DNA from 2 places in the Veillonella intestinalis genome. Region 1 is predicted to be linked to the other one. Evidence: a T-box and tRNA genes for the amino acid it is inferred to sense, from the RefSeq annotation. Region 1 holds a T-box; the other holds one or more tRNA genes.
The links. A T-box is a leader RNA that pairs with one kind of tRNA and senses whether it is charged. The one in region 1 lies ahead of ileS (isoleucine--tRNA ligase), so its partner is inferred to be a tRNA-Ile.
Positions count from the first base shown of each region.

Region 2: it has a tRNA-Ile gene. The T-box ahead of ileS (isoleucine--tRNA ligase) is inferred to sense a tRNA for this amino acid. The anticodon was not compared.

Region 1 is NZ_CALPCB010000001.1:137,210-152,804, forward strand. Features, by position in the region: gene potE (putrescine-ornithine antiporter) at 1-776, shown strand, start outside; gene NFR27_RS00680 (LysR family transcriptional regulator) at 884-1,789, shown strand; gene NFR27_RS00685 (amino acid permease) at 2,125-3,495, opposite strand; gene fusA (elongation factor G) at 3,760-5,832, shown strand; gene NFR27_RS00695 (NanQ anomerase/TabA/YiaL family protein) at 5,958-6,431, shown strand; gene NFR27_RS00700 (DMT family transporter) at 6,605-7,504, shown strand; gene NFR27_RS00705 (ArsR/SmtB family transcription factor) at 7,585-7,908, shown strand; gene NFR27_RS00710 (MFS transporter) at 7,938-9,119, opposite strand; T-box leader at 9,399-9,598, shown strand; gene ileS (isoleucine--tRNA ligase) at 9,641-12,472, shown strand; gene NFR27_RS00720 (HAD family hydrolase) at 12,936-13,889, shown strand; gene NFR27_RS00725 (4Fe-4S binding protein) at 13,913-14,122, shown strand; gene NFR27_RS00730 (FecCD family ABC transporter permease) at 14,804-15,595, shown strand, end outside.
Region 2 is NZ_CALPCB010000009.1:85,926-101,520, forward strand. Features, by position in the region: gene NFR27_RS08550 (YgiQ family radical SAM protein) at 1-1,447, shown strand, start outside; gene NFR27_RS08555 (extracellular solute-binding protein) at 1,475-2,515, shown strand; gene rimO (30S ribosomal protein S12 methylthiotransferase RimO) at 2,515-3,864, shown strand; gene NFR27_RS08565 (competence/damage-inducible protein A) at 3,941-5,185, shown strand; gene recA (recombinase RecA) at 5,359-6,390, shown strand; gene NFR27_RS08575 (regulatory protein RecX) at 6,444-6,950, shown strand; gene rny (ribonuclease Y) at 7,096-8,640, shown strand; gene dnaG (DNA primase) at 9,041-10,810, shown strand; gene rpoD (RNA polymerase sigma factor RpoD) at 10,838-12,001, shown strand; tRNA gene NFR27_RS08595 (tRNA-Ile) at 12,068-12,142, shown strand; gene NFR27_RS08600 (tRNA (adenine(22)-N(1))-methyltransferase) at 12,331-13,059, shown strand; gene NFR27_RS08605 (Nif3-like dinuclear metal center hexameric protein) at 13,116-14,231, shown strand; RNA gene rnpB (RNase P RNA component class A) at 14,320-14,668, shown strand; gene trxA (thioredoxin) at 14,803-15,129, shown strand; gene NFR27_RS08620 (hydrogenase small subunit) at 15,295-15,595, shown strand, end outside.

The sequences.
Region 1 (15,595 bases):
TGCCTTTCTTTGATGCAGTGAGTTCTTCCATCGCTTTAACTCTTTGGGGATTCTTAGGTTTTGAATCCGCAGCAGCCAACATGGATGCTGTTGAAAATCCAAAGAAAAACGTACCAATTGCAACGTTCTTCGGCACATTAGCAGTAGCGGTGATTTATGTATTGTCTACTAATATAATGGCAGGAATCGTGCCTAATGTGGATTTATTAAACTCCACAGCACCATTCGGTATGGTGTTTGCACAGATGTTCAATGATACAGTTGGTAAAATTGTGATGGCAGCTATGGTTATTTCTTGCTGTGGCGCTATCCTTTGCTGGCAGTTCACCTTATCTCGTGTATTTAAGAGCTCCGCTGATGCTGGTTTATTCCCTAAAGTATTTAGCCGTGTAAATAAAGCGGATGCACCAGTTCGTGGCTTGTTAATTTTGTTAACAGTGCAATCTGCATTAGCTTTTATGACTATGAATGATTCGTTAAGTCGTCAGTTTGAAAACTTAGTGAATCTAGCGGTAGTAACGAATGTATTCCCATACCTTCTTTGCTGTATCGCTGTTCATAAGTTATTGAAAACTGAAGGAGCATCTCTATTTACTCGTCGTAGTATGTATGGTTTGAGCGTAGTAGCATTTGCTTACTCTGTATATGCTATTTATGCGAGCGGTGAAGGTCCAATCGTAGGTGGTACGATTGCTATCATTGTAGGATATATTATCTATCAATTAGCTTTCAACATTGTACCGCGTGCGGTTCGATCCAAACGTAGCATCATCTAATATATAAATTGAGGACTGTAAGCCTATGGGGCTTGCAGTCCTTTTTGTTTTCCATTACAATTTAAATACATATTATATTGAGATATTGGGAATAAAAGAGGGCATGTATGACATTATTACAGTTAAAATATATCGTAACCGTTGCTAAGCAAGGCTCTATTAATAAGGCGGCAAAAGAACTTTTTATTGCACAGCCAAGCTTAACAGCGGCCATCAAAGAATTAGAGCAAGAATTAGGCATTACTATTTTTTCACGGACCAATAAGGGTGTAATTGTATCGCCTGAAGGGGATGAATTTTTAGGCTATGCACGACAGGTGATTGAACAAACGAATTTAATCGAAGAAAAATACTTTGGCCAAACAGCTGTGAAACATGAATTCTGTGTATCTACACAACATTATTCCTTTGCTGTGGAAGCCTTTGTAGATGTGCTTAAGGCGTATGGCGGCAATGAATACGATTTCCGTATTCGTGAAACGCAGACCTATGAAATTATTGAAGACGTAGCGCGTTTACGCAGTGAAATTGGTATTTTATATTTGAATGAATTTAACGAAACCATTTTACGTAAAGAATTTAAACGTCATGATTTAACATTTCATCCTTTGTTTACAGCTAAACCACATGTATTTGTTAGCTCCTTTAGCCCCTTAGCGTCTAAAGATGTGGTTACCTTGGAGGATTTGAAACCATTTCCGCGGCTGTCGTATGAACAAGGAGAACATAATTCATTCTATTTTTCTGAAGAAATATTGAGTACTTGTGAGAGTGCTAAAGATATTGTAGTGTGTGATAGAGCCACTTTATTTAATCTTTTGATTGGTCTGGATGGCTATACCATTTGTTCTGGGATTATTAGTGAGAAATTAAATGGTCCTAATATTTTAGCCATCCCTCTTGATGTGGATGAAAAGATTGAAATTGGCTATATTCTGCATAATAAAGTAGCAGCTGGTAAGTATTGTCAGCAATATATTGAAGCATTAAAGAAAAATACGCAAAGTGTGTAGCTTATTTAGTTAATTAGCTAGGGTAATATTAAAACGGTTAGTTATAGGTTTAGACTATAACTAACCGTTTTCTGTATATATTAGTCACGAGCATGAAAAGCACGTATAATAAGTTCCAGTCAAGGGCGTAGTGTTATTGACTAGGGACAGAATGAGAAAAAGAGAGAGTTACGTTGGGGTTTTAGTAAGTCAAGCTATCTGTTATAAAGATTGATTGATATTACCTTGAGCGAGAAGAGAGCGCAACCTAAGAGAGTCATACGGGGTGAGAGCCGTATGGTAAAAATGCCTGTAAGCACTTTATAATTTGTAGTGCTTACAGGCATTTTGTTGTATTATTTTTTTGTTTTTTTCAACTTATATGTTACATATAAGAAGAGAATCCAGAATGGAATCGCAATAACCGATGGTTTGAAACTATCCATTTGCCACATTACGCATACTACAACGAGTAAGAATAACATACATAAGTAGTTGATGAATGGATACATCGGTGATTTAAATTTAAGTTCATCTAAGCGATTTTCACGAAAGAAGGTATTGCGGAACTTAATGTGTGTCGCGATAATAATGAACCAGCTAATAACAAGACCGGCTACTACCAGCGCGAGGAGATGCATGAATACTTCGCCTGCTTGTGGATAGAGGTATGTTGTTAATACGATGATTAAGGCTAAACCTGCTGAGAATAAGGTACTTGCTAGGGGAACACCACTGCCTGTTAAATAACTGAAGACTTTAGGTGCATTGCCTGCTTTTGCAAGGCCGTATAGCATACGGGAGTTACTATATAAAATACTGTTAAATACAGAAAGGGCAGCTACTAATACGACTAAGTTTAAAATATTAGAAGCGGCTGGAATTCCGATTTCTTCAAAGATTTGTACAAATGGGCTAGCTTCAAGACCAACTTTATCCCATGGTGCTAAGGACATAAGTACTACCATTGTACCGATGTAGAAAATTAAAATACGAAGTAATAATTCGTTGATAGCTGTTGGCAAGCTCTTTTCAGGATCTTCCGCTTCACCGGCTGTTATCCCAATGAGGTCAACACCACCGAAGGAAAACATGACTACTGCTAGTGAGCAAAGGAAGCCCCACGAACCATTCGGGAAGAAACCACCATTATCCCACAAATTATGGAAGTTATTAGGGAAAGACCCCATAGTAGTAAAGATAAGATAGAAACCAAAGAGAATCATACTTACAATGGCTCCGATTTTAACAAAGGAGGCCCAGAACTCTACTTCCCCATAGGCTTTAACGTTAATTAAGTTAATAGCGGTAATAATTACAAGGCATATGAGGGTGGTTAGCCAATGTGGTATATCTGGGAACCAGTAGGCTAGATATACAGCAATGGCTGCTAGTTCCGCCATGCCTGCTAACATAAATAAAGTCCAATAATTCCAGCCTGCTAAATAGCCCATAAAGCCATTCCAATATTTATTAGCAAAATGGCTAAATGAACCTGATACTGGTTCACGAACGGCCATTTCACCTAGCATACGCATAACAAAGAAAATAAAGAGCCCTGCTAAGGCATAAGAGGCAATAATCCCTGGCCCTACCAATTTAATGGTTGGTGCCGAACCGTAGAATAGGCCAGTCCCTACCGATGCTCCTAAGGCAATCATCTGCATGTGACGATTTTTCAGTCCACGCTTCATATGATGCTTGTCTTGTGTTTCATGTTCACTCATAAAAAATCCCCCTTTACGGTTGGCCATTCGACTCTACTAAACTACTATATTACTTGAATTTGGGCGGCCAAACCTTTTATATATATTATTTAATGTTACGGTAAATAGTCGTTTTTGGCAAGCTATTTGTAGCATTTAACTGGACATTTTGTAAAAAATTAAGTTATTTTCGAAAAATGTATAATAAGAATAAAGGAGATTCATACATGAATAGCGAATAAGTACAGTAAATTGCGTTTCTGCGCTTTAAAGGAGGCGGTTCATATGAAAGAATATGCTAGTGATTTGATTCGTAATGTGGCAATTGTATCTCATGATGGGGCTGGTAAAACAGCATTAGTAGAATCTTTACTATTGGCTTGTGGTGCTGTAGCATCCGTAGGTAAAGGTCAAGATAACAAACACATTATGGACTTTGAGCCTGAAGAAATTAAACGTAATGTAACTATTCAGCTAGGTATGGCACCTTGTGAATGGAAAAATTATAAAATTAATTTCATTGATACCCCTGGTTATTCCGAATTTCATGGTGAAGTTCGTGCTGCTTTGCGTGCCGCTGATGGCATGTTGATGGTATTATCAGCCACTTCTGGGGTTGAAGTAGATACTATTCGCGCTTGGGATTATGGGGTGGAATTACAAATGCCACGCATGGCGTTTATCAATAAGATGGACGTAGAAGGGGCCGATTTCTTTGGCACTCTTGAAAAAATGCATGATTTATTTGGCAAAGCCATCATGCCATTGCAGATTCCTATTGGTGAAGGGCCTGACTTTAAAGGTGTTGTAGACGTAGCGAAACGCACAGCGTATATTTATGAAAATGGTAAGATGACCGAAGTTGCCGTACCTGCTGAATTAGAAGCTAAGGTAGAAGAAATCCGTGAAATGACAGTTGAAGCGGCGGCAGAAGGTAATGATGAATTACTTGAAAAATATTTAGATGGTCAAGAATTAACCTTAGAAGAAATCCGTCAAGGTTTACGGGAAGGTATGTTGACAGGTCGCGTATGTGCTGTTATGTGTGGCAGTGCTATTAATAACATTGGCATGGATCAAGTGTTAGATCGTATGATTCGTTATATGCCAGATGCATCTAAGCGCGTGATGACAGCGGAAGATGTAGATACTGGGGAAGAACGGATAGTTCATGTAGATAAACCATTTACTGGCTTTGTATTTAAGACAATTTTAGACCCATTTGCAGGTAAACAAAGCTTTATTCGCGTATTCTCTGGGGAATTAAAAGAAGGGGATAAACTTCTAAATGTGACGCAGGGTATTGAAGAAAAATGGGGTAAAATGTATACTTTAATAGGTAAGCAACAAGTACCAGTTACCGAAGCTGGTGCAGGGGATATTGTAGTTATTCCTAAGCTTACTGCTACGAAGACAGGTGATACTTTTGCAACACCTAGTTTTAAAGTAAAATATCGTCAAATTCGTTTCCCACAACCACTCCATACGGTAGCTATGGTCCCTGAAAAGAAAGGGGAAGAAGAAAAATTAGCCGCTGCGTTACAACGTATTTCTGAAGAAGATCCAACTTGCGTAGTTGTAAAAGATGTAGAAGGGCGTCAAATGCAAGTGCGTTGTATGGGTGAAGTTCATTTAGAACATATCCTTACTAAGATGGAGCGGAAATATGGCGTAAAAGCTAAATTAGAAAAACCATATATTCCATATCGTGAAACTGTGCGCGGTCAAGTGGAAGTGGAAGGCAAACATAAGAAACAAAGTGGTGGTCATGGACAATATGGTCATGTTAAAATTGCCATTGAACCTTCTTATGAAGGCGATTTTGAATTTGTAGATAAGATTTTCGGTGGCGCTGTACCAAAACAGTATATTCCAGCTGTTGAAAAAGGCGCTAAAGAAACATTAGATAAAGGCTTATTAGCCGGCTATCCAATGATTGGTGTAAAAGTGACCTTATTGGATGGTTCGTATCATGCAGTAGACTCTTCTGAATTGGCTTTTAAAGTAGCTGCGGCACAAGCTCTTAAAAAAGGTGTGCCACAGGCTAAACCAGTTTTACTAGAACCTGTTTATAATGTGAATGTATTTGCTCCAGATAGTTTCATGGGCGATATTATGGGGGACTTAAATAGCCGCCGTGGTCGCGTATTAGGCATGGAACAAGGGGAACGGGAAGGTATTACTGTGGTTAAAGCACAAGTTCCATTTGCTGAAATGCTTGACTATGTAACTGTATTGCGTAGTATGACACAAGGTCAAGGCGTGTTTAACATGGAATTTAGCTCCTATGAAGAAGTACCTCATAAGACAGCTGAGGGCATTATTGCTAAGTTTGACGGGACTGGTGATGATGAATAGTTAATGTTTGAAACAAAGGGTTTGGCGGGATGTTTCAACTTGGCTTCTCTTGACTCGAAGATGTGGTTCATCTAAGTAGAGTTAAAAATAAATAGCCCCTAGAGGGCTCAAAGGAGACAATATATATGATATTTGGTAGTGTGAATGTGAATTATAAAGGGTTAGGTTATGCACCAGTATTAGAGCGCGTACTCGATTGGTTGAAAGATACTGATTTAAAGAGTTTGGAAATTGGTCGCCATGATATTGATGGTGATAATATCTTTGCTTTAGTACAAGAAGTAACTACAAAGAAGTTTGAAGAAACTCGCCCTGAAGCACATAAGCAGTACTTAGATGTGCAGTTTGTTATTGAAGGCAAGGAAAAAATGGGCTTTTTACCAGATCGCCAAACTGAACCAGTGGTAGAAGCACATGATGACAAGGATTTGTATTTTTACGAGCAAGGATTAGCTGATGAAGGCTATATTATTGCTCAAGCGGGTTCTTATGCAATCTTCTTCCCAGAAGATATTCATCGCCCTTGCTGTGCTGTCAATGATGAACCAAGTAAAGTATTAAAAGTTGTTGTAAAAGTCGCTATGAAATTAGTTGACTAAGTTATAAAGTAGGCGCTTAGTCTGGCAAGGTTTTGTTACTGAAGTACTTGGTAAGACATACAAGGTGAACTTTATATTTGCGAGATAGAGCACTATTTGTTACAATAAAATAGCGTAAAAAGACGACCGGCAAATGCCGGTCGTTTTTATAAATTATTTAAGATGAGGAGGGCATGATGGATAGAGAAAAGACAATAGGGATTGCCCTTACTTTATTCGGTGGTATTTTATGGGGCTTGTCGGGGATATCGGCACAATTTTTACAACAGCAACGGGCTATTAGTCCAGAGTGGCTATTAACGGTGCGTCTGTTAGTGTCAGGTGTAGTTACGGTATTAGCTGCTTTTTATCAAGGGCGTGTTCATATTTTTCAAATATTTAAAACACCCTATCATGTGATTGGTTTATTTGTTTTTGGTTTATTTGGTATGGCTCTTTGCCAATATGCTTATTTCCGTTCTATTTACTATGCAGGGGCTGGGATTGCTACCGTTTTACAATATTTGGCACCAGCGATGATTGTTGTGTATATGGCAGTTCGTTATTTTAAGCTACCTACTTGGGGCGAGGGTATTAGTGTTGTCTTGGCTATGATAGGTACAGCTTTAATAGCTTTTCATGGTAATTTTGAATTTGCCGGCATTGATGAACGGGTATTATTTTGGGGGCTCTTATCTGCTGTGGCAGTAGCTATTTACAGTGTACAACCAGTGCCTTTATTACGGCGGTACGGTACAGGGCCTGTAGTAGGTTTTGCTATGCTTTTTTCTGGTCTTGTGACGGCAATGATTGCGTCACCTTTTGATGTGCCTGGTGTTTGGGATATGTGGACTTATGTAGGTGTTTTCAATGTAGTTGTATTAGGCACCATTGTTTCCTTTAATGCGTATTTAGAAGGGGTGCGGCGCATTGGTGCTGTTAAAGGGTCTGTTTTGTCTTCTATTGAACCTATTTCAGCGGCATTATTGAGTTGGCTTGTTTTGGGGAGTCAATTTATGACGAGTGATATTATTGGCTTTGTATTGATTTTGTCGACCATATTTATTTTAGCTCGGGAAAAAAGTAGTAATTAGAAAGTAATTATTAAGCCACTATATTGACTAAGTTCGATAAATTAGATTGACATATCTAGAAGATAAGATATAATAAAAGTATGAATGATAAACAATTACTCGACATTTTTAAAGTTTTATCTAATGAAAGTCGCTTAAAAATCTTGCAATGGCTCAAAGAGCCGACTAAATATTTTCCACCCCAGGGACTTCATATTCCTGAGGGCGACTCATTTGAAGGAGGAGTCTGTGTAGGGAGTATTCAAGATAAATTAGGCATTTCGCAATCCGCCGTTTCGCATTATTTGGACTTAATGCAGCGGGCAGGCTTGTTGGAGTCCGCTCGTTATGGGAAATGGACTTACTATCGTCGTAATGAAGCGACTATAGTAGCGTTAGCAGCATATATTGGGACAGAATTATAAAAAAAGCAGCCATATGGCTGCTTTTTGTGTTAGCTCTTTAATTTTGTATATACCCATAGGGCATTTAATAAGAAGAGTAGGCCTGTGCCCCAGAATAGGGCTGTAAAGCCAAATTCGCCCATAAAGAGAGCGCCTCCAACAGAGCCCATGAAATAGCCTAAAAATTGAGTTGTTTGGTTATAAGAGAATACTTGTCCTGATAGATGTTTGGGAGAGTGAGTAGAAATATATGTATTTAAGGATGGCAGTAAACCGGCTAGACCCAGTCCTGTGAGAAAGCGTAAGACACCGAGTTGCCAAGCCGTTGTAACATAGGCTTGGGGAATAGTCATCATGGCTGTATAAATGAGCGATCCCATAAGAATGCGACGGGGACCAATGCGATCAATCCAACGCCCCATGAAGGAACTACTTAACATTTGAGCAAAACCGGTAGCAGCAAAGACGGCTCCTGCAAGAAGTGCTAAATGAGGTGTATGGGGTGGCATAATTTCATTTAAGTAGACCGTAATAATTGGCTGTAAAGACATGATGGAAAGGGCATAAATAAAAGTAGATGCGGCGACAATAAATAACTCATGCAAATGAGGGAGTTGGCTACATAATTCTTTGAAACTATGAGGCACCTTTTCTGGTTGTGGTTCAAAGGTTTCGTGGACTAAAAAGTAAATGAGTAAAAAGGCAGCTCCTAGGCAACAAGCGATGACAAAGAAGCTTGTACGAATGCCAAAGAGACCGGCTAAGTAGCCACCAATAAGAGGTCCTAAGAGTGAACCGGCTAAGTTTGAGGAGGCTAAGACTGATAAAGCCCATCCCATTTTATGTTCTGGCGTTTCAGAAGCTACAAGGGTAACGGAAGCGGAAAAGAAGCCAGATACAAGGCCCTGTATAAAACGGACGAATACAAGTTGCTCTGGTGTTTGGACAAAACAGATCAAAAGATTGCAAAGCATCATGCCAAAACTAGCACGGAGTAAGGAAATTTTTCGTCCTTTGCGATCGGCTAGGCGCCCCCAGAAGGGAGATACAAAAGCCACTACGAGATAGGTTACGCCCATGGCTAGACCAGACCAATAGGCCACTTCATTGGTGGCGGTTACCCCCATATCATGTAAATAAAGAGGTAAGAGTGGTGCTAATTGGCTCATGCCAAGGGCCGATAGAAAAGCCCCGAAAAAACAGATATAATCTGTGCGTAGCCAGGCGGGCATAGGCGTCCTCCTTTGTAGATAGAGTAGTTTATCGTAATGTGTACTACATAGTAAGGTGTACTACATAGTAAATAGTAAGTAGTTCGTATTAATATGATTTTATTATACTCTTTTTTGATAAAATGTACATTTTTGAAGTTCCTGATAAATTTTGTGGCACTAATAATCATAAACCTACTTGACAAAACGAAGTCCCTTATCTATACTCTATCTATAACAAAAGTTACTATGAGTTGGTCAACTGTCCTTGACAGTAAGACTTATTTTGATAACTGTATATGACATGCGATGACGAAGACGGTCATTTCGGGTAGTTCTCAGCGAGCTGATGGATGGTGTGAGTTCAGCGAATGAAGAAATGACGAATCACTTGGGAGCATATAAATGTTAAATTTATCGGTGAGCACCGTTATATGCGTGAGTGGCTCCATATGGAGTCAGTAGGGTGGTACCACGGACTTATAGCGTTCGTCCCTTCGGGGATGAGCGCTTTTTTTATTAGTTGAGAGGAGAGTTTATTTATGGATTACGGTAAAACATTACATTTGCCTGCTACAGAATTTCCAATGCGCGGCAACTTACCAAAACGAGAACCAGAATATTTGAAATATTGGGAAGATAATAAAATTTATGAAAAACGCTTAGAATTGCGCAAAGGAAATAAGCCGTTTGTATTGCATGATGGCCCTCCATATGCTAATGGTAAACTTCATATTGGCCATGCCCTTAATAAAACACTAAAAGATATTATCATGAAATATAAAACTATGCAGGGATATTACACACCTTATATTCCTGGTTGGGATACGCATGGTTTGCCAATTGAACATGCGGTTATTAAAAACACAGGCCTTAATCGTCATGAAATGAGTCCTCTTGATTTACGTGCTAAATGTAAAGAATATGCTTTGCAGTGTGTAGAAGATCAAAAGAAAGACTTCATTCGTTTCGGTGTACTTGGTCGTTTTGAAGATCCATATTTGACTTTGAAACCAGCTTTTGAAGTTAAACAACTTGGCATCTTTGGTGAAATGGCTAAGCGTGGTCATATTTACAAAGGGTTAAAAACGGTATACTGGTGTACTCATTGTGAAACAGCCTTAGCAGAAGCTGAAATTGAATATAAAGAAAAGAAATCCTTCTCTATTTATGTAAAATATGCGTATGTTAATGAATTAAAACGTACATTACCAGCTGATGTAGATACTAAAAAAGCCTATGCTGTTATTTGGACAACTACACCTTGGACATTGCCAGCATCTCAAGCAATTTCTGTGAACCCTGAATTAGAATATTCTTGGGTGCAAGTAGGTGAAGAATATTACTTGATGGCTACTGATTTGGTAGCTAATGCATTAAAAGATGCTCAAGTAGCAGACTATACTGTACTTAATACCTTCTCTGGGGCTGATTTAGAATTAGCTACTTTCAAACATCCATTCATTGAACGCGAAGTGCCTGTATTCTTAGGTGACCATGTAACCCTTGAAGCTGGTACCGGTTGTGTTCATACAGCGCCTGCTCACGGTGAAGAAGACTTTGGTGTATATCAGACTTATAAAAAAGCAGGTAAAGTTGATTTTGAAATCACATCGTTTGTAGATCCAACGGGCACCTATGTAAGTGCTGTAGATAATGGTCGTTATGGTGATACCGAAGAAGCGTTAGGCGGCAAAGAAATTCATGATGCAGAAGTGCCTATTTTGAAAATTGTAGCGCATAATGGTGCGTTACTTCACAAAGGTTCTCTTCGTCACCAATATGCACATTGTTGGCGTTGTAAAAATCCTGTAATCTATCGTGCGACAGAACAGTGGTTCTCATCCGTTGATGGCTATCGTAAAGAAGCGCTTGACGTAATTGATAATCAAGTACAGTGGATTCCTAAATGGGGTCATGACCGCATTTATAATATGATTGCTGACCGTGGGGACTGGTGTGTATCTCGCCAACGTGTTTGGGGCGTGCCAATTCCAGTATTCTATTGTAAATCCTGTGGTGATTATGTAATCAACGATGACACGATTAAGTCTGTTCAAGCGTGGGTGGCTAAAGAAGGCTCCGATGCTTGGTGGAATCATACTGAAAAAGAATTATTGCCAGAAGGTTTCACATGTCCTCATTGTGGTCATGATGAATTCCGCAAAGAAACAGATATCATGGACGTTTGGTTCGATAGTGGTTCTTCTTGGGCGGGTGTACTTGAAAATGAGGACCTTGATGTACCATGCGCTATGTACCTTGAAGGGTCTGACCAACATCGTGGCTGGTTTAACTCATCCTTGTTAACCGGTGTAGCTACAACTGGTAAAGCACCATATAACTCTGTACTAACTCACGGTTTCGTAGTGGATGGTGAAGGCCGTAAAATGTCTAAATCGGTTGGTAATACAGTGGCACCATCTGACATCATTGATGTGTATGGGGCTGATGTAATGCGCCTTTGGGTATCTTCAGCTGATTACCAAGGTGACGTGCGTTTGTCTAAAGACATCGTAAAACAGTTATCCGAAGTATATCGTAAGATTCGTAACACGTTCCGCTTCTTGCTAGGTAATTTAGATGACTTTAATCCAAATACAGATAAAGTGGCTTATGATCAATTATCTGAAATCGATAAATGGGCACTTCTTCGTTTAGAAGAAGTACGTCGTAAAGTTACGGAAGCGTATGAAAACTATGAATTCCATATTTTATATCATACAATTCATAATTTCTGTACTGTTGATTTGAGTTCCTTCTACTTAGATGTATTAAAAGATACAATGTATGCAGAAGAAGCAACTTCTGTGGCTCGTCGTAGTGCGCAGACTGCTATGTATGAAATTGTAACGACTTTAGTTCGTATGGTAGCACCTGTACTGTCCTTTACAGCTGAAGAAGTATGGCAATATATGCCTAAAGAAGACGGTATGCGTGAAAGTGTAATGCTTGAAGATTGGCCAACTGGTAATGAAGCTCATTATGATGCGGCATTAGCTGAAAAATGGAGCCAAGTATTGGCACTTCGTGGTGAGTTGACTAAAGCTCTTGAAACGGCTCGTCAAGATAAAGTTATTGGTCACTCTTTAGATGCGTCCATTACTGTTTATGCTGATGGTGCAGCGTATGAAACATTAGCACAAGTAAGTGATTTAGCAGCTCTTCTCATTGTAAGTGAAGCACAACTTGTTGAAGGCCGTAATAATGCGCCAGCTGAAGCTGTAGCTACCGAAGAAGGTCATTTGAGTGTAGTTGTAAAACCAAGTGAATTTGAAAAATGTGAACGTTGCTGGATTCATCGTGATACAGTAGGTAAGGATGCTGAACATCCTACCTTATGTCATCGCTGTGCAGATGTGTTAGGTAAATAAAATTCTTATAAAGGATTTCTCTTAATAAGATAATATTGGTAGAGAAAAGCCCCTTAGGCTCCTCTTTTGCTCAGGTTTAAATCAAAGATTTAAAAAGTCGTAGCAAGAGGCTCTAAGGGGCTTTTTTGTGTTCAAATATAATGGAATTAGAGAGAAATTTTTATAAGTATTTATGGGGTGAGGGGTTCGCCACATGGTCATTTGTATTAATGTGATATAATATATTTATATTGATATTGATAGATGTAGTTGATTTAGAAAATATATAGTTTTGTATGTATTTTTGCATGGTAGTAAATAATAGGTAGAGTATGGATATTAGCTATTATTAAGTATTAGTGGATATAAATATTAGATGATGTAAGTACTAGATGATGTAAGTACTAGATGATGTAAGTACTAGATGATGTAAGTACTAGATGATGTAAGTACTAGATGTACTCATTTGATAATGGAGATGACTATGACAGACAAAATAAATTCCATAAATATAGAGGATCAAGCGGCTGTGTTTAAAGCGGCTGAACAAAAGGGAAAACAGGCTAGTTTACCAGGTTCAGTAGCAGATTTACAATTAAAAAAGCCTATCAAACTTATTGTTTCTGATGTGGATGGAACTTTGGTTGATACACACAAACATGTTAGCGATGAAACAGTAGCGGCTGTAAAAGCAGCTATGGCAAGAGGTATAACGGTAGCGGTAGCGAGTGGCCGTGCTTGGGGTGAAATGGGTGAAGTAATTCATCGTATACCGGAGATTCACCATTATATTTGCAGCAATGGTGCGCTTGTATTGAAGCGAGACGGGGGTGAAACGACCACTGTGTTTCATCAATCGTTTAGTAATGCGGAAGGCTTACGTTTGCTTGATGAATTATTGCCTTTTGACGTGTATATTGAAGCGTATGGTGGTAAAGAAATTTATGGTGAAACAGAAGGTATGATGGCCTTTGCAAGTAATTTGCCACCTCATTTAGTACCTCTCATGAAAGCGAGTCGTACTATGGTTCCTAATTTACGAGACCATATTGTTGATACTGGCATGGATTTAGAAAAAATACAGCTCTTTTATGGTACAGAGGCGAAGAAAAACGCAATTTTAGAACATTTTAAAGAGGATGATCGTTTTGTAATTATTCAATCCAGTGAAGGCAATTTAGAGTTTGTGCAGCCAGGTATTAGTAAAGGGCGTGCCGTAGCAGCTTTGGCAGAGTCCTTAGGCTTTACTGCAGATGAAGTGATGACTATTGGCGATAGTAATAATGATTTGACTATGCTAGCTTATGCAGGAGTTTCCTTTGCTATGATGAATGGGGAAGCAACGGCTAAAGCAACGGCTAAATTTTTAGCGCCTACTAATGATGAAGATGGTGTGGCACAAATGATTCGTTTGGTATTGCGTGCAGAGGAGAAGTAAGGCATTTAACTTACAGAGAATATATGACAGATACAAATACATATGTGTTTACATTTCAGATTGATGGCCAGCGCTGTGTGAAATGCGGCGCTTGTGCCATGGATTGTCCTGTGCAGATTATCATAGAAAAGCCACAACAATTTTTTATTGAAGCGGGTTGTATTGGTTGTGGAGACTGTTATGAAATTTGTCCGGTAGGGGCGATTATTAAACAGCGAGTAGATGAGATATAAGTATCTAAATCTACTCGCTGTTTTTGATATTTTTATCGTTTATAGTTGGTGGAGTCATTATTTATTATAGGGCAGTGCTTGTTTAGAAATAGCGCCATACTTGTTTAGAAATAGCATCATACTTGCTTAAAAATAGAGTTATACTTGTTTAGTAATAGCCTCATATTTGTTTAGTAATCGCGTCATACTGGTTTAGTAGTAATAGGGGTGTGATTGTTTAATAATGGCGATGTGTTCTATAATATTAAATTTTGTTAGATAGCTGGAATCTCAGCAGATGACTGGAATTAGAATGTATATTAAATGTTATTATATGTATACTTACTATATACGGTAAATAATTATATAGTACGTTACATGGACTTTTTGGAGTTTTTTGTTGACAGCTTATTGTATTTACTATAAAATATTTGAAGTGATAAAAGATAATGTTTCTCAATTTGTAATTGTAAATCATTAAATTTAGTTTAGAAATCTTAAAATATAAATATGCTAAGTAGCATAAGATAATGTAATATTTGTAGCCAAAAATTTGGCCTCTTTCGACAAGGTTAGCACTGCGCAACGATTTCAGTAGAGCTTAAGCAAGCTCGATTAACTAGCACAATATATGTGCTATATGAAATCAAAGACGTATTCTGTTGACCTGTTTTTATGTCATAAGCGAAATGAGGGTAGTTGATGAACGACGTTGAAATAATAACACGTCAGCAACGCCTGCAAGAGTTACAAACCGCTACGAAGCATCGCACTGAAACAGTGGGCAGTTGGGCCGTATCGGTTCTAACTGCCCTTTTAATATGCTCAATTATAGGAGCTGTTGCATTGGGCAGTGTAACTATACCTGCAGGTCATGTGTTGACTGTAATTACTGGAAAAATAATGAATACACCTATACCAGAGGCAATAGGACCAGCTATGACTGATATAGTGTGGGATATTCGCATTCCTCGTGTTATATTAGCCGCTTTAGTAGGAGCAGGGTTAGCCTTGTCAGGGGCTGTTATGCAAGCTGCGGTGCAAAATCCTTTGGCAGAGCCGTTTATTTTAGGGATTGCTTCGGGGGCTTCGGTAGGGGCTGTTATGGCGATATTATTAGGTTTTTTATTAGGCGCTGCTAATGTAGGCGTACCTATTTGGGCCTTTGGTGGCGCCATTGTAGCTACACTGGCGGTTATGGCGTTAGCCGGTATGGGACGGCGTATTTCTACAGTGAAACTAGTATTAGCAGGGGCTGTAGTGAGTGCTTTATGTACAGCTTTATCCAATTTTATTATTTATATGGCTGGTGATGCGGAAGGGATGCAAAGCGCAGCTTTTTGGACTATGGGTTCATTAGCTGATGCGAAATGGTCCATGCTATTTTGGCCGACTATTGTTGTAGGTGGTATGACTGTATATTTCTTATCGCAAGTAAGAGCCTTAGATGCATTGTTATTAGGTGAAGAAATGGCAGTTACACTAGGCATTAAT
Region 2 (15,595 bases), on a different contig from region 1:
AGATACGGAACGGTTACAAGATGCTTTGCCTGAGATTAAGGGCATTTGTTATATGGCGAAAGAAATACCAACCGGCAAGGTTGTGGAATGCCCTTCCTATGAAATGGTCAAGGCTGATAAAAAGCAATTCGCTGAAGCTTTTCGGCAACAATATTTAGAGCAAGATCCATTTATTGGTAAAACCGTAGTACAACGTCATGGCGATCGTTATGTAGTACAAAATAGTCCTGCATTGCCATTAACACAAGCTGAAATGGATGAAGTGTATAATCTTCCGTTTTCACGTCGTTGGCATCCTCGTTACGATGCTAAAGGTGGCGTGCCTGCATTAAGTGAAGTTCAATTTAGTTTAGTGAGTCATCGCGGTTGTTTTGGTAGCTGTTCTTTTTGTGCCATTACGAGTCATCAAGGGCGTATTATTCAGAACCGTAGTCATGAGTCTTTGCTAGCTGAAGCGGAACGAATGATTGCTATGCCAGATTTTAAAGGCTATATTCATGATGTGGGGGGGCCTACGGCTAATTTTCGTCATGCAGCCTGTCAAAAGCAGAGTACCTTAGGGGCTTGCCCAGGCAAGAATTGTGCCGCACCACATGCTTGTGAACGGTTAGATACAAGTCATGATGATTATTTAGCGATACTTCGCAAATTACGTAAGTTAAAAGGTGTTAAAAAAGTATTTGTACGTTCTGGTTTGCGCTATGACTATGTGTTAGAAGATAATAATCGTCAATTTGTGAAAGAATTATGTGAGCATCACGTAAGTGGGCAACTAAAAGTGGCGCCAGAACATGTATCGGAACGAGTTACGGAAATCATGGGGAAGGCTGATAAAGGAACCTTTTTAAAATTTAAAAATTGGTTTGAAACAGCGAATCAACAGTTGGGGAAAAAACAATTTTTAGTTCCTTATTTTATGAGCTCTCATCCTGGCTGTACGTTAGACGATGCTATCGAATTAGCTGAGTTTTTACGTGACCAAGGAATGACACCAGAACAGGTTCAGGACTTTATTCCTACTCCAGGTAGCTTGTCTACGGCTATGTATTATACAGGGATTCATCCACTAACTGGTGAAGCGGTATATGTGGCTAAGAATGGCCGTGATAAGGCGATGCAACGAGCGTTGATGCAGTATAAGAATCCTGATAACTATAAATTGGTACAGGAAGCATTGGTAAAGGCTGGTCGGACCGATTTGATTGGCTTTGGGCCACATTGTTTGATTCCACCAAGACCAATTAAAAGTATGGCCAAAGGCAAAAGTAATACAAGCATTGCCAAAGGTAAAAGTCATACATCGGGCGCTAGTAAGAGTAAAAATAAGACTAATAATAGTAGTGTTGCAGGCCGGTCACAGGGTAAGGCAAAGAGGAACGGCCGTGGCGAAATTAGTATAAGTAAGGGGACGAAACGTAGTGATTTTGCTAGAAAACGTCGTCCTTAATATGTCATAATGGAGGCAGGTAAACGGATGAAACGATTTTGGCCTATTGCGTTACTCATTGTTTTTGTATTGATTGTCTTTGGCATTGGGGCGCATATTGAACAGAATAAACAGAAAGAGCGGACCGCCATTCCCGTCAAGGCAGAATTGACAATTTATTCCGATTTGCCTACAAATTTGACAACCTTATTGGCTCAGCAATATGAAATGCAATATCATGTGCGCTTACGGATGTTACCGCTCACTGAAGAACAGATGGCAACACGTATGACCTTGCCTATTTCTGATCAAAAAGGTGATCTTGTGTTGACTACGCGTGATAATTTAGACATTGGCGTTAAGTATCATCAATTGAAACCCGTTTTAACCGAAGGGGTCGATGAAATTTCAGATCGATTTAAAAATAATGATGCCCTTTGGGTTGGTACTTGGTATGACCCCGTAATATTTGCGCAAAGTGAAGCCTTTTATAATCGTATGGGACGTTATGTAACAGCTTGGCAGTCTTTAGTTTTACCTGGTGACTGGGCTGTTATTATGACTGACTTTGTGGCGTCTCGTAGTGCAGCGAATATTTTGTATAGCTTTGTTGAAATGGATGGGGAAGAAAAAGGATTACAGTATTTTGTAGAATTGAAGCCTCATGTCGTGCAATATGCTAAATTTTTATCAACACCAGTGCGCTTAGCGGCTCTTGGAGAAACTGATTTAGGAATTGGTAACTATTCGGATGGCTTACAATATGCGAAGCACAAATACCCAGTAAAAATTATTTTTCCTGCTGATGGTACGCCCTATTATTTAACAGGGGTAGGCATGTTGCAAAGCGTAAGTAATGAGGAAGAAGCGACTCGCTTAGTTAAGTGGTTACTGTCTAAACAAGTAGCACAATTATTAGATGATAATGGATTTTACTATGTATATACTAACCCAGAACTTCCTAAACCAGTGGATTCATTAGGCCGTGAATTGGCTTTATGGAATACTGAAGGTGGTTACACCGAAGATGGCAAAAAAGTATTGTTAAATAAATGGATTAGTCAAGTGCGTTTTAGAAAGGATATATAATGAGTAAGAAGTTAGGCTATGTGAGTTTAGGCTGTGCTAAAAACTTGGTAGATACTGAGATTATGCTAGGTGTACTAAAGGATAATGGCTATGAGATTACAGAAGCTTTAGATGAGGCTGAAATTATTATTGTTAATACTTGTACTTTTATAGAAAAGGCAAAGCAGGAATCGGTAAATACAATTCTTGAAATGAGTGAATTTAAGCAATTTGGGGCTTGTCGAGGTTTAGTTGTGGCCGGTTGTTTAAGTCAGCAGTATCAAGAAGAATTATTTGCGGAAATTCCTGAAATTGATGCTTTAATTGGCACAGGTTCTTGGAATCGCATTATGGAAGCCATTGCTGCTATTGATGAAGGTAAGCGTATTTGTATAATGGATTCCATCACTAATATTTACAATGAACGAATGCCTCGCATGCAGACTACGCCAACCTATAGTGCATATGTAAAAATTGCAGAAGGCTGTGACAATGGCTGTACTTTCTGTATCATTCCTAAGGTACGTGGTTCGTACCGCAGTCGTACTATTGAGTCCATTGTAGAGGAAGTAGAACGATTAGCTGCTATGGGGGTTAAAGAAATTAATCTTATTGCACAAGATACTACGAGCTATGGTGCTGATTTGAATAATGGCAAACCGATGCTGGTTGAATTATTGGAAGAATTAGTGAAGGTAGAGGGCATTCAATGGTATCGTTTACTGTATTTATATCCTAAATATTTTACTGATGAATTACTTGATATTATTGTGCGAGAACCAAAGATTTGCAATTATATTGATTTGCCATTACAACATATTAATGATGATATTTTACGTCGTATGAACCGTAAGGATCGTAAAGCTGATATTGTGAAATTATTGGCAAAGGTTCGTAATACAGCTAGTCATGTGACATTACGTACATCGTTAATAGTAGGCTTTCCTGGTGAAACAGATGAGCAATTTGAAGAACTTTGCGAGTTTGTAAAAGAGGTGGCCTTTGATAATATGGGTGTATTTACTTACTCACAAGAGGATGGTACCCCAGCTGGAGCTATGGTTGATCAAGTAGCAGAAGAAGTAAAGGAAGAGCGCTATCATACGTTGATGTCAATTCAAGCTGCTATTTCTGAAGAGAACAATCGCAATCTAGAAGGTACGGCTCATGAAGCTATTATTGAAGAAATTAGCGAAGATGAACAAGGTCATACCTTAGCTAAAGGCCGTTTGGAGTGCCAAGCACCTGATGTAGATGGCAACATGTATATTGAAGATTGTGAAGGCTTAGCCGTTGGCGATATTGTACCAGTTACAGTCGTACAGGGTTTTTCTTACGATGTAGTAGCTGAAGTGCGAAGCGAAGCATAAAACAATAAACGCCTAAGGATAGTCTGAATAGGTAATAAACAGATTCAAGGGCATTTTAAAAGAATCGAGGCCAGGTATGATTGTAGAATTGATTTCCACAGGCTCTGAACTATTACTGGGTGATACTATTAATACGAATGTAGCTTGGTTAGCGCAGGAACTTAATAAATTAGGTTATACGGTAGCGTTTCAAACAACAATTGGTGATAATCCGGCTCGTATGGAAGAGGCTTTTAAAGCTGCTGCTAAACGGGCTGATGTTGTAGTTTGTACCGGTGGTTTAGGCCCTACGCAAGGTGATATTACTCGGCCGGTTTTGGCAAAGGCGATTGGGGTTGAATTAGAACTTAACCCAGAGGCTGAACAATTTGTGAAAGAATTTTTTAGAAATAAAGGCTGGGATATGCCAGAGCCCAGTCGGCGCGAAATGCTACTACCAGTTAATAGTGTAGCTTTGGCTAATAGTCGTGGTGTAGCGCCAGGTGTAGCCGTGCAATCAGAAGGCACTACCTTTATTTTATTACCAGGCCCACCAGCTGAAATGAAGGCTGTATTTAATGAATCGGTACGGCCTTATTTAGAACGCCAATTTGGTGGTCAAGGCGTTGTACTGTCGCATCGGTATGCTGTATATGGCATGCGTGAATTAGCCCTAGAAGCGGCCTTAATGGATTTGGTAAAAGCACAACAAAACCCAACAATAGCCTTTTTAATTAAAAATGGTTATATTGAATTACGAATTACAGCGAGTGCAGCTACATCACAGGAAGCAGAAGCTTTACTAGCACCTTGGGATGGGATTTTGCAAGATCGTTTAGGTGATGCCTTAGGGCGCCGCTTAGAAAAGTCTATGTTAGAACTTGTAACGGATGCTTTATTAGCTATGGGGGCTACTGTAGGAACGGCTGAATCTTGTACTGGTGGTTTGGTAGGTAAACGGTTGACCGAATTACCTGGTAGTAGTGCCTATGTGCAAGGTGGGGTAATATCCTATTCTAATGAAGTAAAGCATAAAGTACTGGGGGTACCTCAAGTTGAATTGGATGAATTTGGTGCAGTCAGTGAAGAAGTGGCTAAGTCCATGGCTATAGGGGTACGGACCTTACTTGGTACAACTTATGGTGTATCTACAACAGGGATTGCGGGTCCTGGTGGAGCAACGCCAACTAAGCCAGTAGGGTTAGTTTATATTGGTATTGCAGGACCTAATGGCACAGTGGCTTATAAGAATGAATTTATTGGTGATCGTGATAGTATTCGTGAAAGCACAGCAGAACGAGCGTTATATTATTTATATCGGGCGATTACTGGTAAAGCGTAAGTTATGTTACTCGTATTGATTTAGTTTGAGTGGCTCAAGTAATTTGGCGAGATACTTGCTATAAAGTATCTTATAACATTTGATGAGTCATTCAATTTAAATAGATTTTATATATTTATCTAGTACAAGGATATATAGTGTAAAGACCGTAAGCGGTCAAGAAAGGAACAATCATGGACGGTAGAGAACAAGCCTTAGATAATGCGTTGAAGAAGATAGAAAAAGATTATGGCAAGGGCGCCATTATGCGTCTTGGGGATATAACTGACCGCATGAATGTAGAAGTTATTTCAACAGGCTGTTTGGCTATTGATTTAGCTGTTGGCGTTGGTGGCTTCCCAAGAGGTCGTGTTATTGAAATTTATGGGCCTGAATCCTCTGGTAAAACGACAGTTGCTTTGCATGCTATTGCAGAGGCTCAAAAGGGTGGCGGCATTGCTGCGTTTATTGATGCGGAACATGCCTTAGATCCAGTATATGCTCGTCATTTAGGGGTTGATATTAATAATTTATTAGTATCTCAGCCAGATAATGGGGAACAAGCGTTAGAAATTACTGAATCCTTAGTGCGCAGTGGTGCGGTAGATATTATTGTAGTTGACTCCGTTGCGGCTCTAGTACCAAAGGCTGAAATTGAAGGCGAAATGGGTGATGCTCATGTAGGTTTACAAGCACGTTTAATGAGTAAAGCCCTTCGTAAATTAACAGGGATTATTAGTAAATCGCGCACTGTAGTTGTGTTTATTAACCAGTTGCGTGAAAAAGTAGGCATCATGTTTGGTAATCCTGAAACAACTACAGGGGGCCGTGCATTGAAGTTCTACTCCACAATCCGCCTTGATGTGCGCAAAGGGGAAGTGATTAAACAAAATAATGAAAACGTTGGTAGTCGTACAAAAGTTAAAGTTGTAAAAAATAAGGTAGCTCCTCCATTTAAAACGGCTGAATTTGATTTAATGTATGGTACTGGTGTATCTTATGAAGGTACTTTGATTGATATTGGTACAAACATGGAAATCATTAAAAAATCCGGTGCCTGGTATTCTTACAATGATGAACGTATGGGGCAAGGTAAGGAAGCGGCTAAAGATTATTTACGTACTCATCCTGAAATTGCGCAAGAAATCGACAAGATTGTGCGTGATACATTAATGGCAGAACCAGAATCATTTGATGTAGTAGGGGAAGAATTGACGGAAGACTAATATAAAAATTAGCATACTATAATAATGTGAGGTAGAGGAAAGGTAGCGCATATATGGCATTTAAAAAAAGTGATACAGAATATACTGAAAGTACCGCTATGGACCAAGCTATGCGCTTCTTAGCTCCTCGTTTTTTGAGTCGTTTAGAATTGACGCAAAAATTACAGCGTAAAGGCGTTACTCATGAATTAATTAATATAGTATTAGAAAGATTGGAAGAATTAGATTATATTAATGACGAGCGCTTGGCGCATGATGTATTACAATTCTATATGGCTGAAGCTAAATATAGCGTGCAATATATACGCAATAAGATGTTTCAGCGGGGGTTAACAGTAGGTAGTGAATTAGGTCAGTATAATGAATTAGAACCTGCGTTAAGGTTGGTAATACGCCATTTTTTAAGCCCTACTGCCATAAGTGAACCAATTTGGTATGAAGAAGGTTGGCCAGAAGAAGAGCGGTTAAATCAGAAAAAAGTTATGAATTTTTTGAAAAATCGTGGATTTGGTTTAGGAACAATCCGAAGTATCTGTGAACAAGTAGCTCACTATGAATAGTCTATATAGAGTTTTTCTTGACAGTCTTTTCATGACCGACTACAATTATAGTAGTCTCACAGTAGTGGGCAATTTTCAAATGTATATGAAATAGACGGCAATCTGGGAGAAGCCTAGGTGGGCTTCTCACTTTTATAATGAGGAGGTGAATCTTATTTTAGAGTATAGCATTATTGCAGTTGTAATGGTGCTCATCGGTCTTGGTGTTGGTTACATGATGCGTAAGAATATTGCTGAAGGTAAGCTGAAGCAAGCTGAGATAGAATCAGCGCGAATTATTGCCGATGCAGAACGCGAGGCTGAGTCAAAGAAAAAGGAAGCCTTAGTAGAAGCTAAGGAAGAAATTCATAAACTTCGTGGTGAAGCAGAAAAAGAAAACCGAGATCGACGCAATGAATTACAACGTTTAGAACGACGTATTCTTCAAAAAGAAGAACATCTTGATGGTAAATTAGAATCATTAGAAAAGAAAGAAGATGCGTTGCATCGAAAAGAACAAGAAGCAAAAGCTTTAAAAGAGCGTACAGAAGCATTGTACGATCAGCAGATGGCAGAATTAGAACGTATTTCTGGCATGACATTTGAGGAAGCAAAAGGAATTTTACTTTCCAATGTAGAGCAAGAGATTCGTCATGAAACGGCGGTCCTTGTTAAAGATTTAGAACAACAGGCGAAGGAAGATGCGGAAAAGAATGCCCGCGAAATTATTGCAGCCGCTATTCAGCGTTGTGCTGCAGACCATGTTGCAGAGTCTACGGTATCCGTAGTAGCTCTTCCAAATGATGAAATGAAAGGGCGAATTATCGGTCGTGAAGGCCGTAATATTCGTGCCCTAGAAACCTTAACAGGTATAGATCTAATCATTGATGATACCCCTGAAGCAGTTATCCTCTCTGGATTTGATCCAATTCGTCGTGAGGTAGCGCGTATTGCGCTTGAAAAACTAATTGTGGATGGTCGTATTCATCCAGCCCGCATTGAAGAAATGGTTGGTAAAGCTCGTAAAGAGGTTGACCAAGTTATTAAAGATGCTGGTGAGCAGGCTACCTTTGAAGCCGATGTACATGGCTTACATCCTGAAATCATTCGAATTTTAGGTCGTTTGAAATACCGTACAAGTTATGGTCAAAACGTGTTGAAACATTCTATTGAAGTGGCTCATTTAGCTGGTATGATGGCAGCTGAACTAGGTTGCGATGTAACATTAGCTAAACGAGGCGGTTTACTTCATGACTTAGGGAAAGCACTTGACCATGAAATGGAAGGGTCTCATGTACAGATTGGTGTAGATGTGGCTAAAAAATACCATGAAAGTGTATTGGTACAAAATTGTATTGGTGCTCATCATGGGGATGAAGAATTTAAATCTGTTGAAGCTGTCTTGGTGGCAGCGGCTGATGCAATTTCAGCAGCACGCCCTGGGGCACGTCGTGAAACGCTTGAAAACTACTTAAAACGTTTGACTAAATTAGAGGAAATTGCCGAGTCCTTTGATGGTGTTGAAAAATGTTTTGCTATTCAAGCTGGTCGCGAAATCCGCGTAATGGTTAAACCAGATAAAGTGGGTGAAGCAGAAGCTACTCTATTAGTACGCGATATGGTTAAACGTATTGAATCTGAATTAGAATATCCAGGTCAGATTAAAGTAGTAATCATTCGTGAAACTAGAGTCGTAGATTATGCTAAATAATAGTTGCCGTTTATATACAAGTAGCTATTGAGCATGAATTCAACAATAAACTATATATTGCAGTGTATAACTATGTGATATATAACAAATTGAATACAACGAGTAGTTTAGAGACTACAATTGAAAACTCTATGGCAAACGTCATAAGGAGATGGACAATTGTAGTCTTTTTTTATATCTTGCAATTTAATAGTAAAAAGAAGTACAATAGATTTCCGTGTGAATAACATCAGGATATAATCAAATAAAGTGCAAATTTCTTTATAATTGCGAAATTAGCATAAAAATTTTGCAGATTAAAAATAAAGATATTGAAAAAAATCTTCTTGACATAGCAGGAGAAATAATATCCTTTGTAGAAATATATAAGCAGAGAAGTTTATTTATGGGATGTGAAGAGATGAGTCGACACTTTGATGCTGAATTAATTGAACAAATAAAAGACGCAAATGATATTGTGTCAGTGATTTCTGAGCACATGACGCTGAAGAAGAAGGGTAAGAATTATTGGGGATGTTGTCCCTTTCATAATGAAAAGACCCCTTCTTTTAGTGTGAACCCAGAAAAGGGCTTTTTTTATTGCTTTGGATGTCATGAAACAGGTAATTCAATAAGTTTTTTAATGAAGTATAATGGGGTGTCTTTTCCTGAGGCCTTAGAACAATTAGCTAATCGGGCAGGTATTGCTTTGCCAGAAAAGAATTTGACTAAGGCGGAATTAGCGCGAAAAGAACATCGGGATAAATTATATGAAGTAAATGCATTGGCTGCCACATTTTTTCATAACTGTTTGACAAAAACGGAGATGGGAAAGCCAGGGCTAGCATATCTTCAAAAGCGTGGTTTATCCGAAGAAACTATTGAACGATTTCAGCTCGGCTTTGCGCCCAATAGTTGGGATAGATTATATCGAGCGTTTCATGAACGAGGCATTGATGACAGCTTATTAGTTGAATGTGGGCTATGCCGTAGAAATGAATCAGGAAAACTATATGATTATTTTCGTAATCGTGTTATGTTTCCTATTTGTGACGGCAAAGGTCGAGTTGTTGCCTTTGGTGGTCGTGTACTAGATGATAGTACACCTAAATATTTAAACTCACCAGAATATGAATTATTTAATAAGGGTCATATGCTCTTTGCTTTTGACAAAGCGTACCGAACTATTCGGGAGAAAAAACAGGTCATTTTAGTAGAAGGGTATATGGATGTTATAGGTGCTCATAATTGTGGCGTTACTAATGTAGTAGCGTCATTGGGGACGGCATATACAAAGGATCAGGGGCGATTATTGATTCGTCAAGCTGAAGAAATTGTATTAGCCTACGATATGGATAATGCTGGGCAGAAAGCAGCGCGTCGAGCTATTGAGCTATTACAAGATACGGAATTTAAAGTGCGTGTGGTGGCTATGCCCGATGGCAAAGATCCAGATGATTATGTGCGCAATCATGGGCCAGAAGCCTTTTTAGAATTGGTAGCGAAGGCAGTTTCACCATTTGAATTTTACTTGAACAGTGCTTTGATAAGTCATGATAGTAATTCGGCGAGTGGTAAAGAAGCGATTTTAGAAGAAGTATTTCCATTAATTAGCGCTACCAACAATCAGATAGAACGGGAGAACTATCTAAAGGCGTTGGCATTGCCATTATGGCTTGATAATAGTACGATTTATCGTATGTTTAGGCAGTACTTAGGAAAAGGTGATGTTACATTGCCACAGTCAACTACTGATACTACTGTATCGGTAGCGACTATAGGGGAAGAAGATAGACTGGTAGCCATAGCGATAACAGATCCGTTAGCTTGGCAACGAGTTCATGCCTACTTACCGTTAGAGGATATAACCAATCCTTTGTATCAAGCTTTATTTAAAAAAGCAGGAGAACTTCTCAGTAAGTCAGGGGCGTTACAAGATGTTGCGTTGGAGGAAATGCTTACTGATGAAGAAAGAAGTGCTTACGGTCGCCTGATGGTTATAGGTGAAACGAACTTTAATGAAGCACAATTGGATGGCTATATACGCGCAGTGCGCTTGAAGTCATTACGAGAACAGTATAAAACGCATAGTGTGTTAGCAGATCAGTTAAATCGGGCAGGAGATACTCGGTTTATTGAAGAATTAAAGGTTTGTCAAGATTTGCAGGCATTAATCAAGGAGTGGACTTGATCAACTATGAAGGAAAGGAAGAGCATTGTGGCTAAGAAGCAAACTAAATCGCGGTTAGAAGAAATCATAGAACAATTACTAGCAAAAGGACGTAAATCAGGAGCATTGACCAGTAAAGAAATTACAGATGCTCTTCATGAAGAAGTAGAGCTTACGGCAGAACAGCTAGATGATATGTATGAAGTATTACAAAAAAGTAACATTGAAGTTATCACAGATGATGTAGAAGTAGCTGATGATGACGATGATATTATTGAAGATGAAGAAGAAAATGATGAAGTACGAGAAGCTAAAGAGGTTACTTTAGATCTTAGCATTCCAGAAGGGGTTAATATTGATGACCCTGTTCGCATGTACTTAAAAGAAATTGGTCGTGTACCATTGTTGTCTGCTGATGAAGAAATTTTATTAGCGCAACAAATCGAAGCCGGTGCTAAAGAAGATGCTTCGTATAAAGAAATGCGAACTGGTGAAAAAGCAAAACAGAAATTAATTGATGCTAACTTGCGTTTGGTAGTTAGTATTGCTAAGCGTTATGTAGGGCGTGGTATGCTATTCTTGGATTTAATACAAGAAGGTAATTTGGGTCTAATTAAAGCGGTTGATAAATTTGACTATACCAAAGGGTATAAGTTTTCTACTTATGCTACATGGTGGATTCGTCAGGCGATTACCCGTGCCATTGCAGACCAGGCACGTACTATTCGTATCCCAGTACACATGGTAGAAACAATTAATAAATTGATTCGTATTTCTCGTCAATTATTACAAGATAAAGGGCGCGAGCCATTGCCAGAAGAAATCGCAGAAGGCATGGGCATTAGTGTAGAACGCGTTCGTGAAATCCAAAAAATTGCACAAGAGCCTGTATCTTTGGAAACACCAATTGGGGAAGAAGAAGATTCGCATTTAGGTGATTTCATTGAAGACCAAGACGCTATTGCTCCTGATGATGCAGCTAGTTATATTTTATTGAAAGAACAGATTGAAGACGTGTTCTCTTGCTTAACTGAACGTGAACAACAAGTATTGGTGTTGCGCTTTGGTTTAAAAGATGGCAAACCACGTACTTTGGAAGAAGTAGGTCAACATTTTAATGTTACTCGTGAACGTATCCGTCAGATTGAAGGAAAGGCGCTAACAAAGCTTCGCAATCGAGGGAAACGAGACAAAATTAAAGACTTCTTATAATCTCATTGACGACAAGAAGTTATTTTGTGTATAATAATTTGGTGGAATACTGAGGTATTTCCCTATGGGCCTATAGCTCAGGGGTAGAGCAACCGGCTCATAACCGGTCGGTCCCTGGTTCGAACCCAGGTGGGCCCACCATTTTCTAACAATAAACCGCTTATACAACAATTGTTGTGTAAGCGGTTTTTTAGGTTACTTAGTAAATATGTTACAATAGATACAGTAAAGAATGCAGTATTTAGTATGAGATATAATAATCTTTATAACCTCATAGGTATATAAAGTAGTATGGCGTATATAAAGTTCAATTATACAAAGGAGTATTTGTGACAACTAAAAAATTAACAAACCGATTAGAAGCGGTATTTACGCTAATTCCTAAAGCTAAAGCAATTGCTGATATTGGTACAGATCATGGCTATTTAGCAGTTGAATTAATACAGCGGCGCCGTGCTGAACGAGTTATTGCTGGTGATGTGCACAAGGGGCCTTTAGAGTCAGCTAAAGCCTACGTAAAAGAACAGGGGTTAACACAGGTTGTTGATTGTCGCTTAGGTGATGGTTTACAAGTGACTCAAACGGGTGAATTACAAGGAGCTGTGATTTGTGGCATGGGTGGTTTTCTTATGCGAGACATCATTGAAGTAGGCCCAGAGCTATTAGACTTCTATGTGTTGCAGCCTCAAAATGGACAAGCAGAATTGCGGCAGTTTTTAGTAAAAAAGGGTTATATTATTGCAAAAGAAATTTTAGTAGAAGATATGGGGAAATTATATCAAGCCCTATTGGCTATTAAATTGGAGCGATTACCTCAATATGTAAATCATATAGAACTAGGAATGGAGAATGTGTACGCTAATTTATCTTCTGATTCCTTACTTTGGTCAGTAGGGGCTTTATTGGCTCAGGAACGCCCCTCTTTGTGGGGAAAGTATATAGAGCGACTTATTCATTTACGGCGAACGGCTTTGCAAAGTATGTCAGTTGAGCTAGCAAATACAGAAAAATATAAGATGTTGGAGAAAGAAATTGCAGAATTGGAGGCCTTACTATGAGTGAAATATTAGACGAAGTGAATGTACAAACTACAGTAGCAGACAATCTACAAGGCATAGTTACGATACAACAAATTGGTCATATTGTAGAACAATTAGCTCCTAAGCATTTAGCTGAAAGTTGGGATAATGTAGGTCTCATGGTAGGACAACAGAAAACTGCAGTTACTAGCATTTTAACGGCGCTTGATGTTACTGATGAGGTCGTTGAGGAAGCTATCGCAAAAGGCTGTAATTTGATTGTCAGTCATCACCCGCTTATTTTTAAGGGCTTAAAGCAAGTGACCGATGAAACGGCTTTAGGACGCTTAGTATGGAAGCTAATTCGGCATAATATTGCTGTGTATAGTGCGCATACTAATCTAGATGTAGCGTCAGGTGGTTTAAATGATTTAGCGGCGGCTCAAATTGGTTTAGGCCATGTGAAGGGCTTAGAAGTGGTTCATGAGAATAGTGTCTATAAAGTAGTTTCGTTTGTACCAACAACTCATACTGAGGCAGTATTAAAAGCGATGGGGGATGCTGGTGCTGGGCATATTGGAAATTATAGCCATTGTACGTTTAGGAGTGAAGGCACTGGCACATTCTTGCCGCTAGAAGGGGCTGATCCTTACATTGGCACCGTTGGTGAAATTGCTAAAGTAACTGAAGATCGTTTGGAAACGATTGTTCCTAGCGCTAAGCTTCAGGGCGTCATTCAAGCCATGAAAGAGGCTCATCCCTATGAAGAAGTGGCATATGAAGTATACAAATTAGCTGAACCAGTTAAGGTAGAAACCATCGGGCGAATTGGTGAATTAGGTGATACTCTTAGCTTAGAAGATTTTATTGAATTAATTAAAGTTGTTTTCCCACAGGGGCGGCCACGTTTTGGCGGAGCTAAAGTACCTCAGATTACTAAAGTAGCACTTTGCACCGGTTCAGGGGCAGAGTTTATTAAAGCAGCGGCTAAGGCAGGCGCTCAGGCATATGTAACTGGTGATGTGAAATATCATGATATGCAACTGGCTAAAGAATTAGGTTTGTTAGTGGCAGATGTAGGACATTTTGGTACTGAAGTAGGAGCATCATCATTGTTAGCGGCTCATATTGATATGAAATTGCGAGAACAAGATATTACTACTGTTGCAGTTCATATTAGTGAAAAGCAAAGTGACTTTTTCTTTGCTTAATCGATAACTTTAGATGTGCTATCTGTTTATATTAATTTTGAGAAAAAGATAATTGACCTTCATCGGTGTATCTGCTAGACTTTAAGTAGCAAGTATGAAAGGTGATTGCGAGCGTAAGTTCGAGGAAAGTCCGAGCTCCGCAGGGCAGGATGCCGGATAACGTCCGGCGTGGGAGACCATAGGGAATAGTGCCACAGAAAAGTAAACCGCCGCTTTAGCGGTAAGGGTGGAACGGTGTCGGTAAGAGCGCACCAGCAATGCAGTAATGTATTGGCTCGGTAAACCCCATCCGGAGCAAGGCCGAATAGGAAAGGGATAAGGGTGGCCCGCCTACCTTTCGGGTTGTGCCGCTTGAGCCTATAGGCAACTATAGGCCTAGAAAGATAATCACCACTGCGCAAGCAGAACAGAACTCGGCTTATTGATTGCTTGCTTAAAACCGCTCCTTGGGGCGGTTTTATTTTGTCTAGTCATTATCAAATAGAAAAGACTATTTTTTGACTAAACATTGTCGCCAGAAGCATACAATTAAAACTATACAAAGAGGATAAGGTATAAGGAGGAATTAGTAATGGCAGTAACAAAAATTGAAAGTTTAGAAGCTTTGGAGACCATTTTAAAAGAATCTTCGAAAGTTGTGGTAGCTGATTTTTGGGCTACCTGGTGCAAACCTTGCGAATTGATGAATCCTGAAATTGAAAAATTAGCCGAAGATATGAAAGATGATCTTGATGTAGTAACTGTTGATGTGGAAGCTCTTAAAGAGGTAGCTTTAAAATACAATATTCAAGGCATCCCTACATTGATTTGTTTTAAAAATGGCAAAGAAAAAGATCGTATTGCCGGGTACAAACCAGCGCCAGTAGTAGAAGGCTTAATTCGTTCAATTATTAAATAGAATTGTAGCTCTTATAGTTAACTTTCAATAGTATTGTTGTATTCTATGAAAAATTCTATAGAAATTAGAATCGGAAAGTGCTATACTATCAATACTATTTGATAAAAAATTTTAAAATGTTTAAAAACGGACAGTAAAGTTATTGCAAGCAAGGGGGGTCCACCTGTGAAAGAAAAGACAAATAGTCTGTGGAAATTATTCCAGGAACGTAAACTCAGCCGCCGCACATTTATGAAAACTTGTGTGGCTTTGACCGCCATTTTAGGCCTACCACCAACATTATTGAATAAAGTTGTTGATGCAGCAGATACGAAAGAGTTGCCAACCGTAATTTGGTTGCATGGTCATGAGTGCACTGGTTGTGACGAATCCTTTATTCGTTCCACATCACCATTTGCTTCTGATGTGGTTTTGAATATGATTGCTCTAGAATATGATGATACTTTGGCAGCAGCAGCTGGGGCTC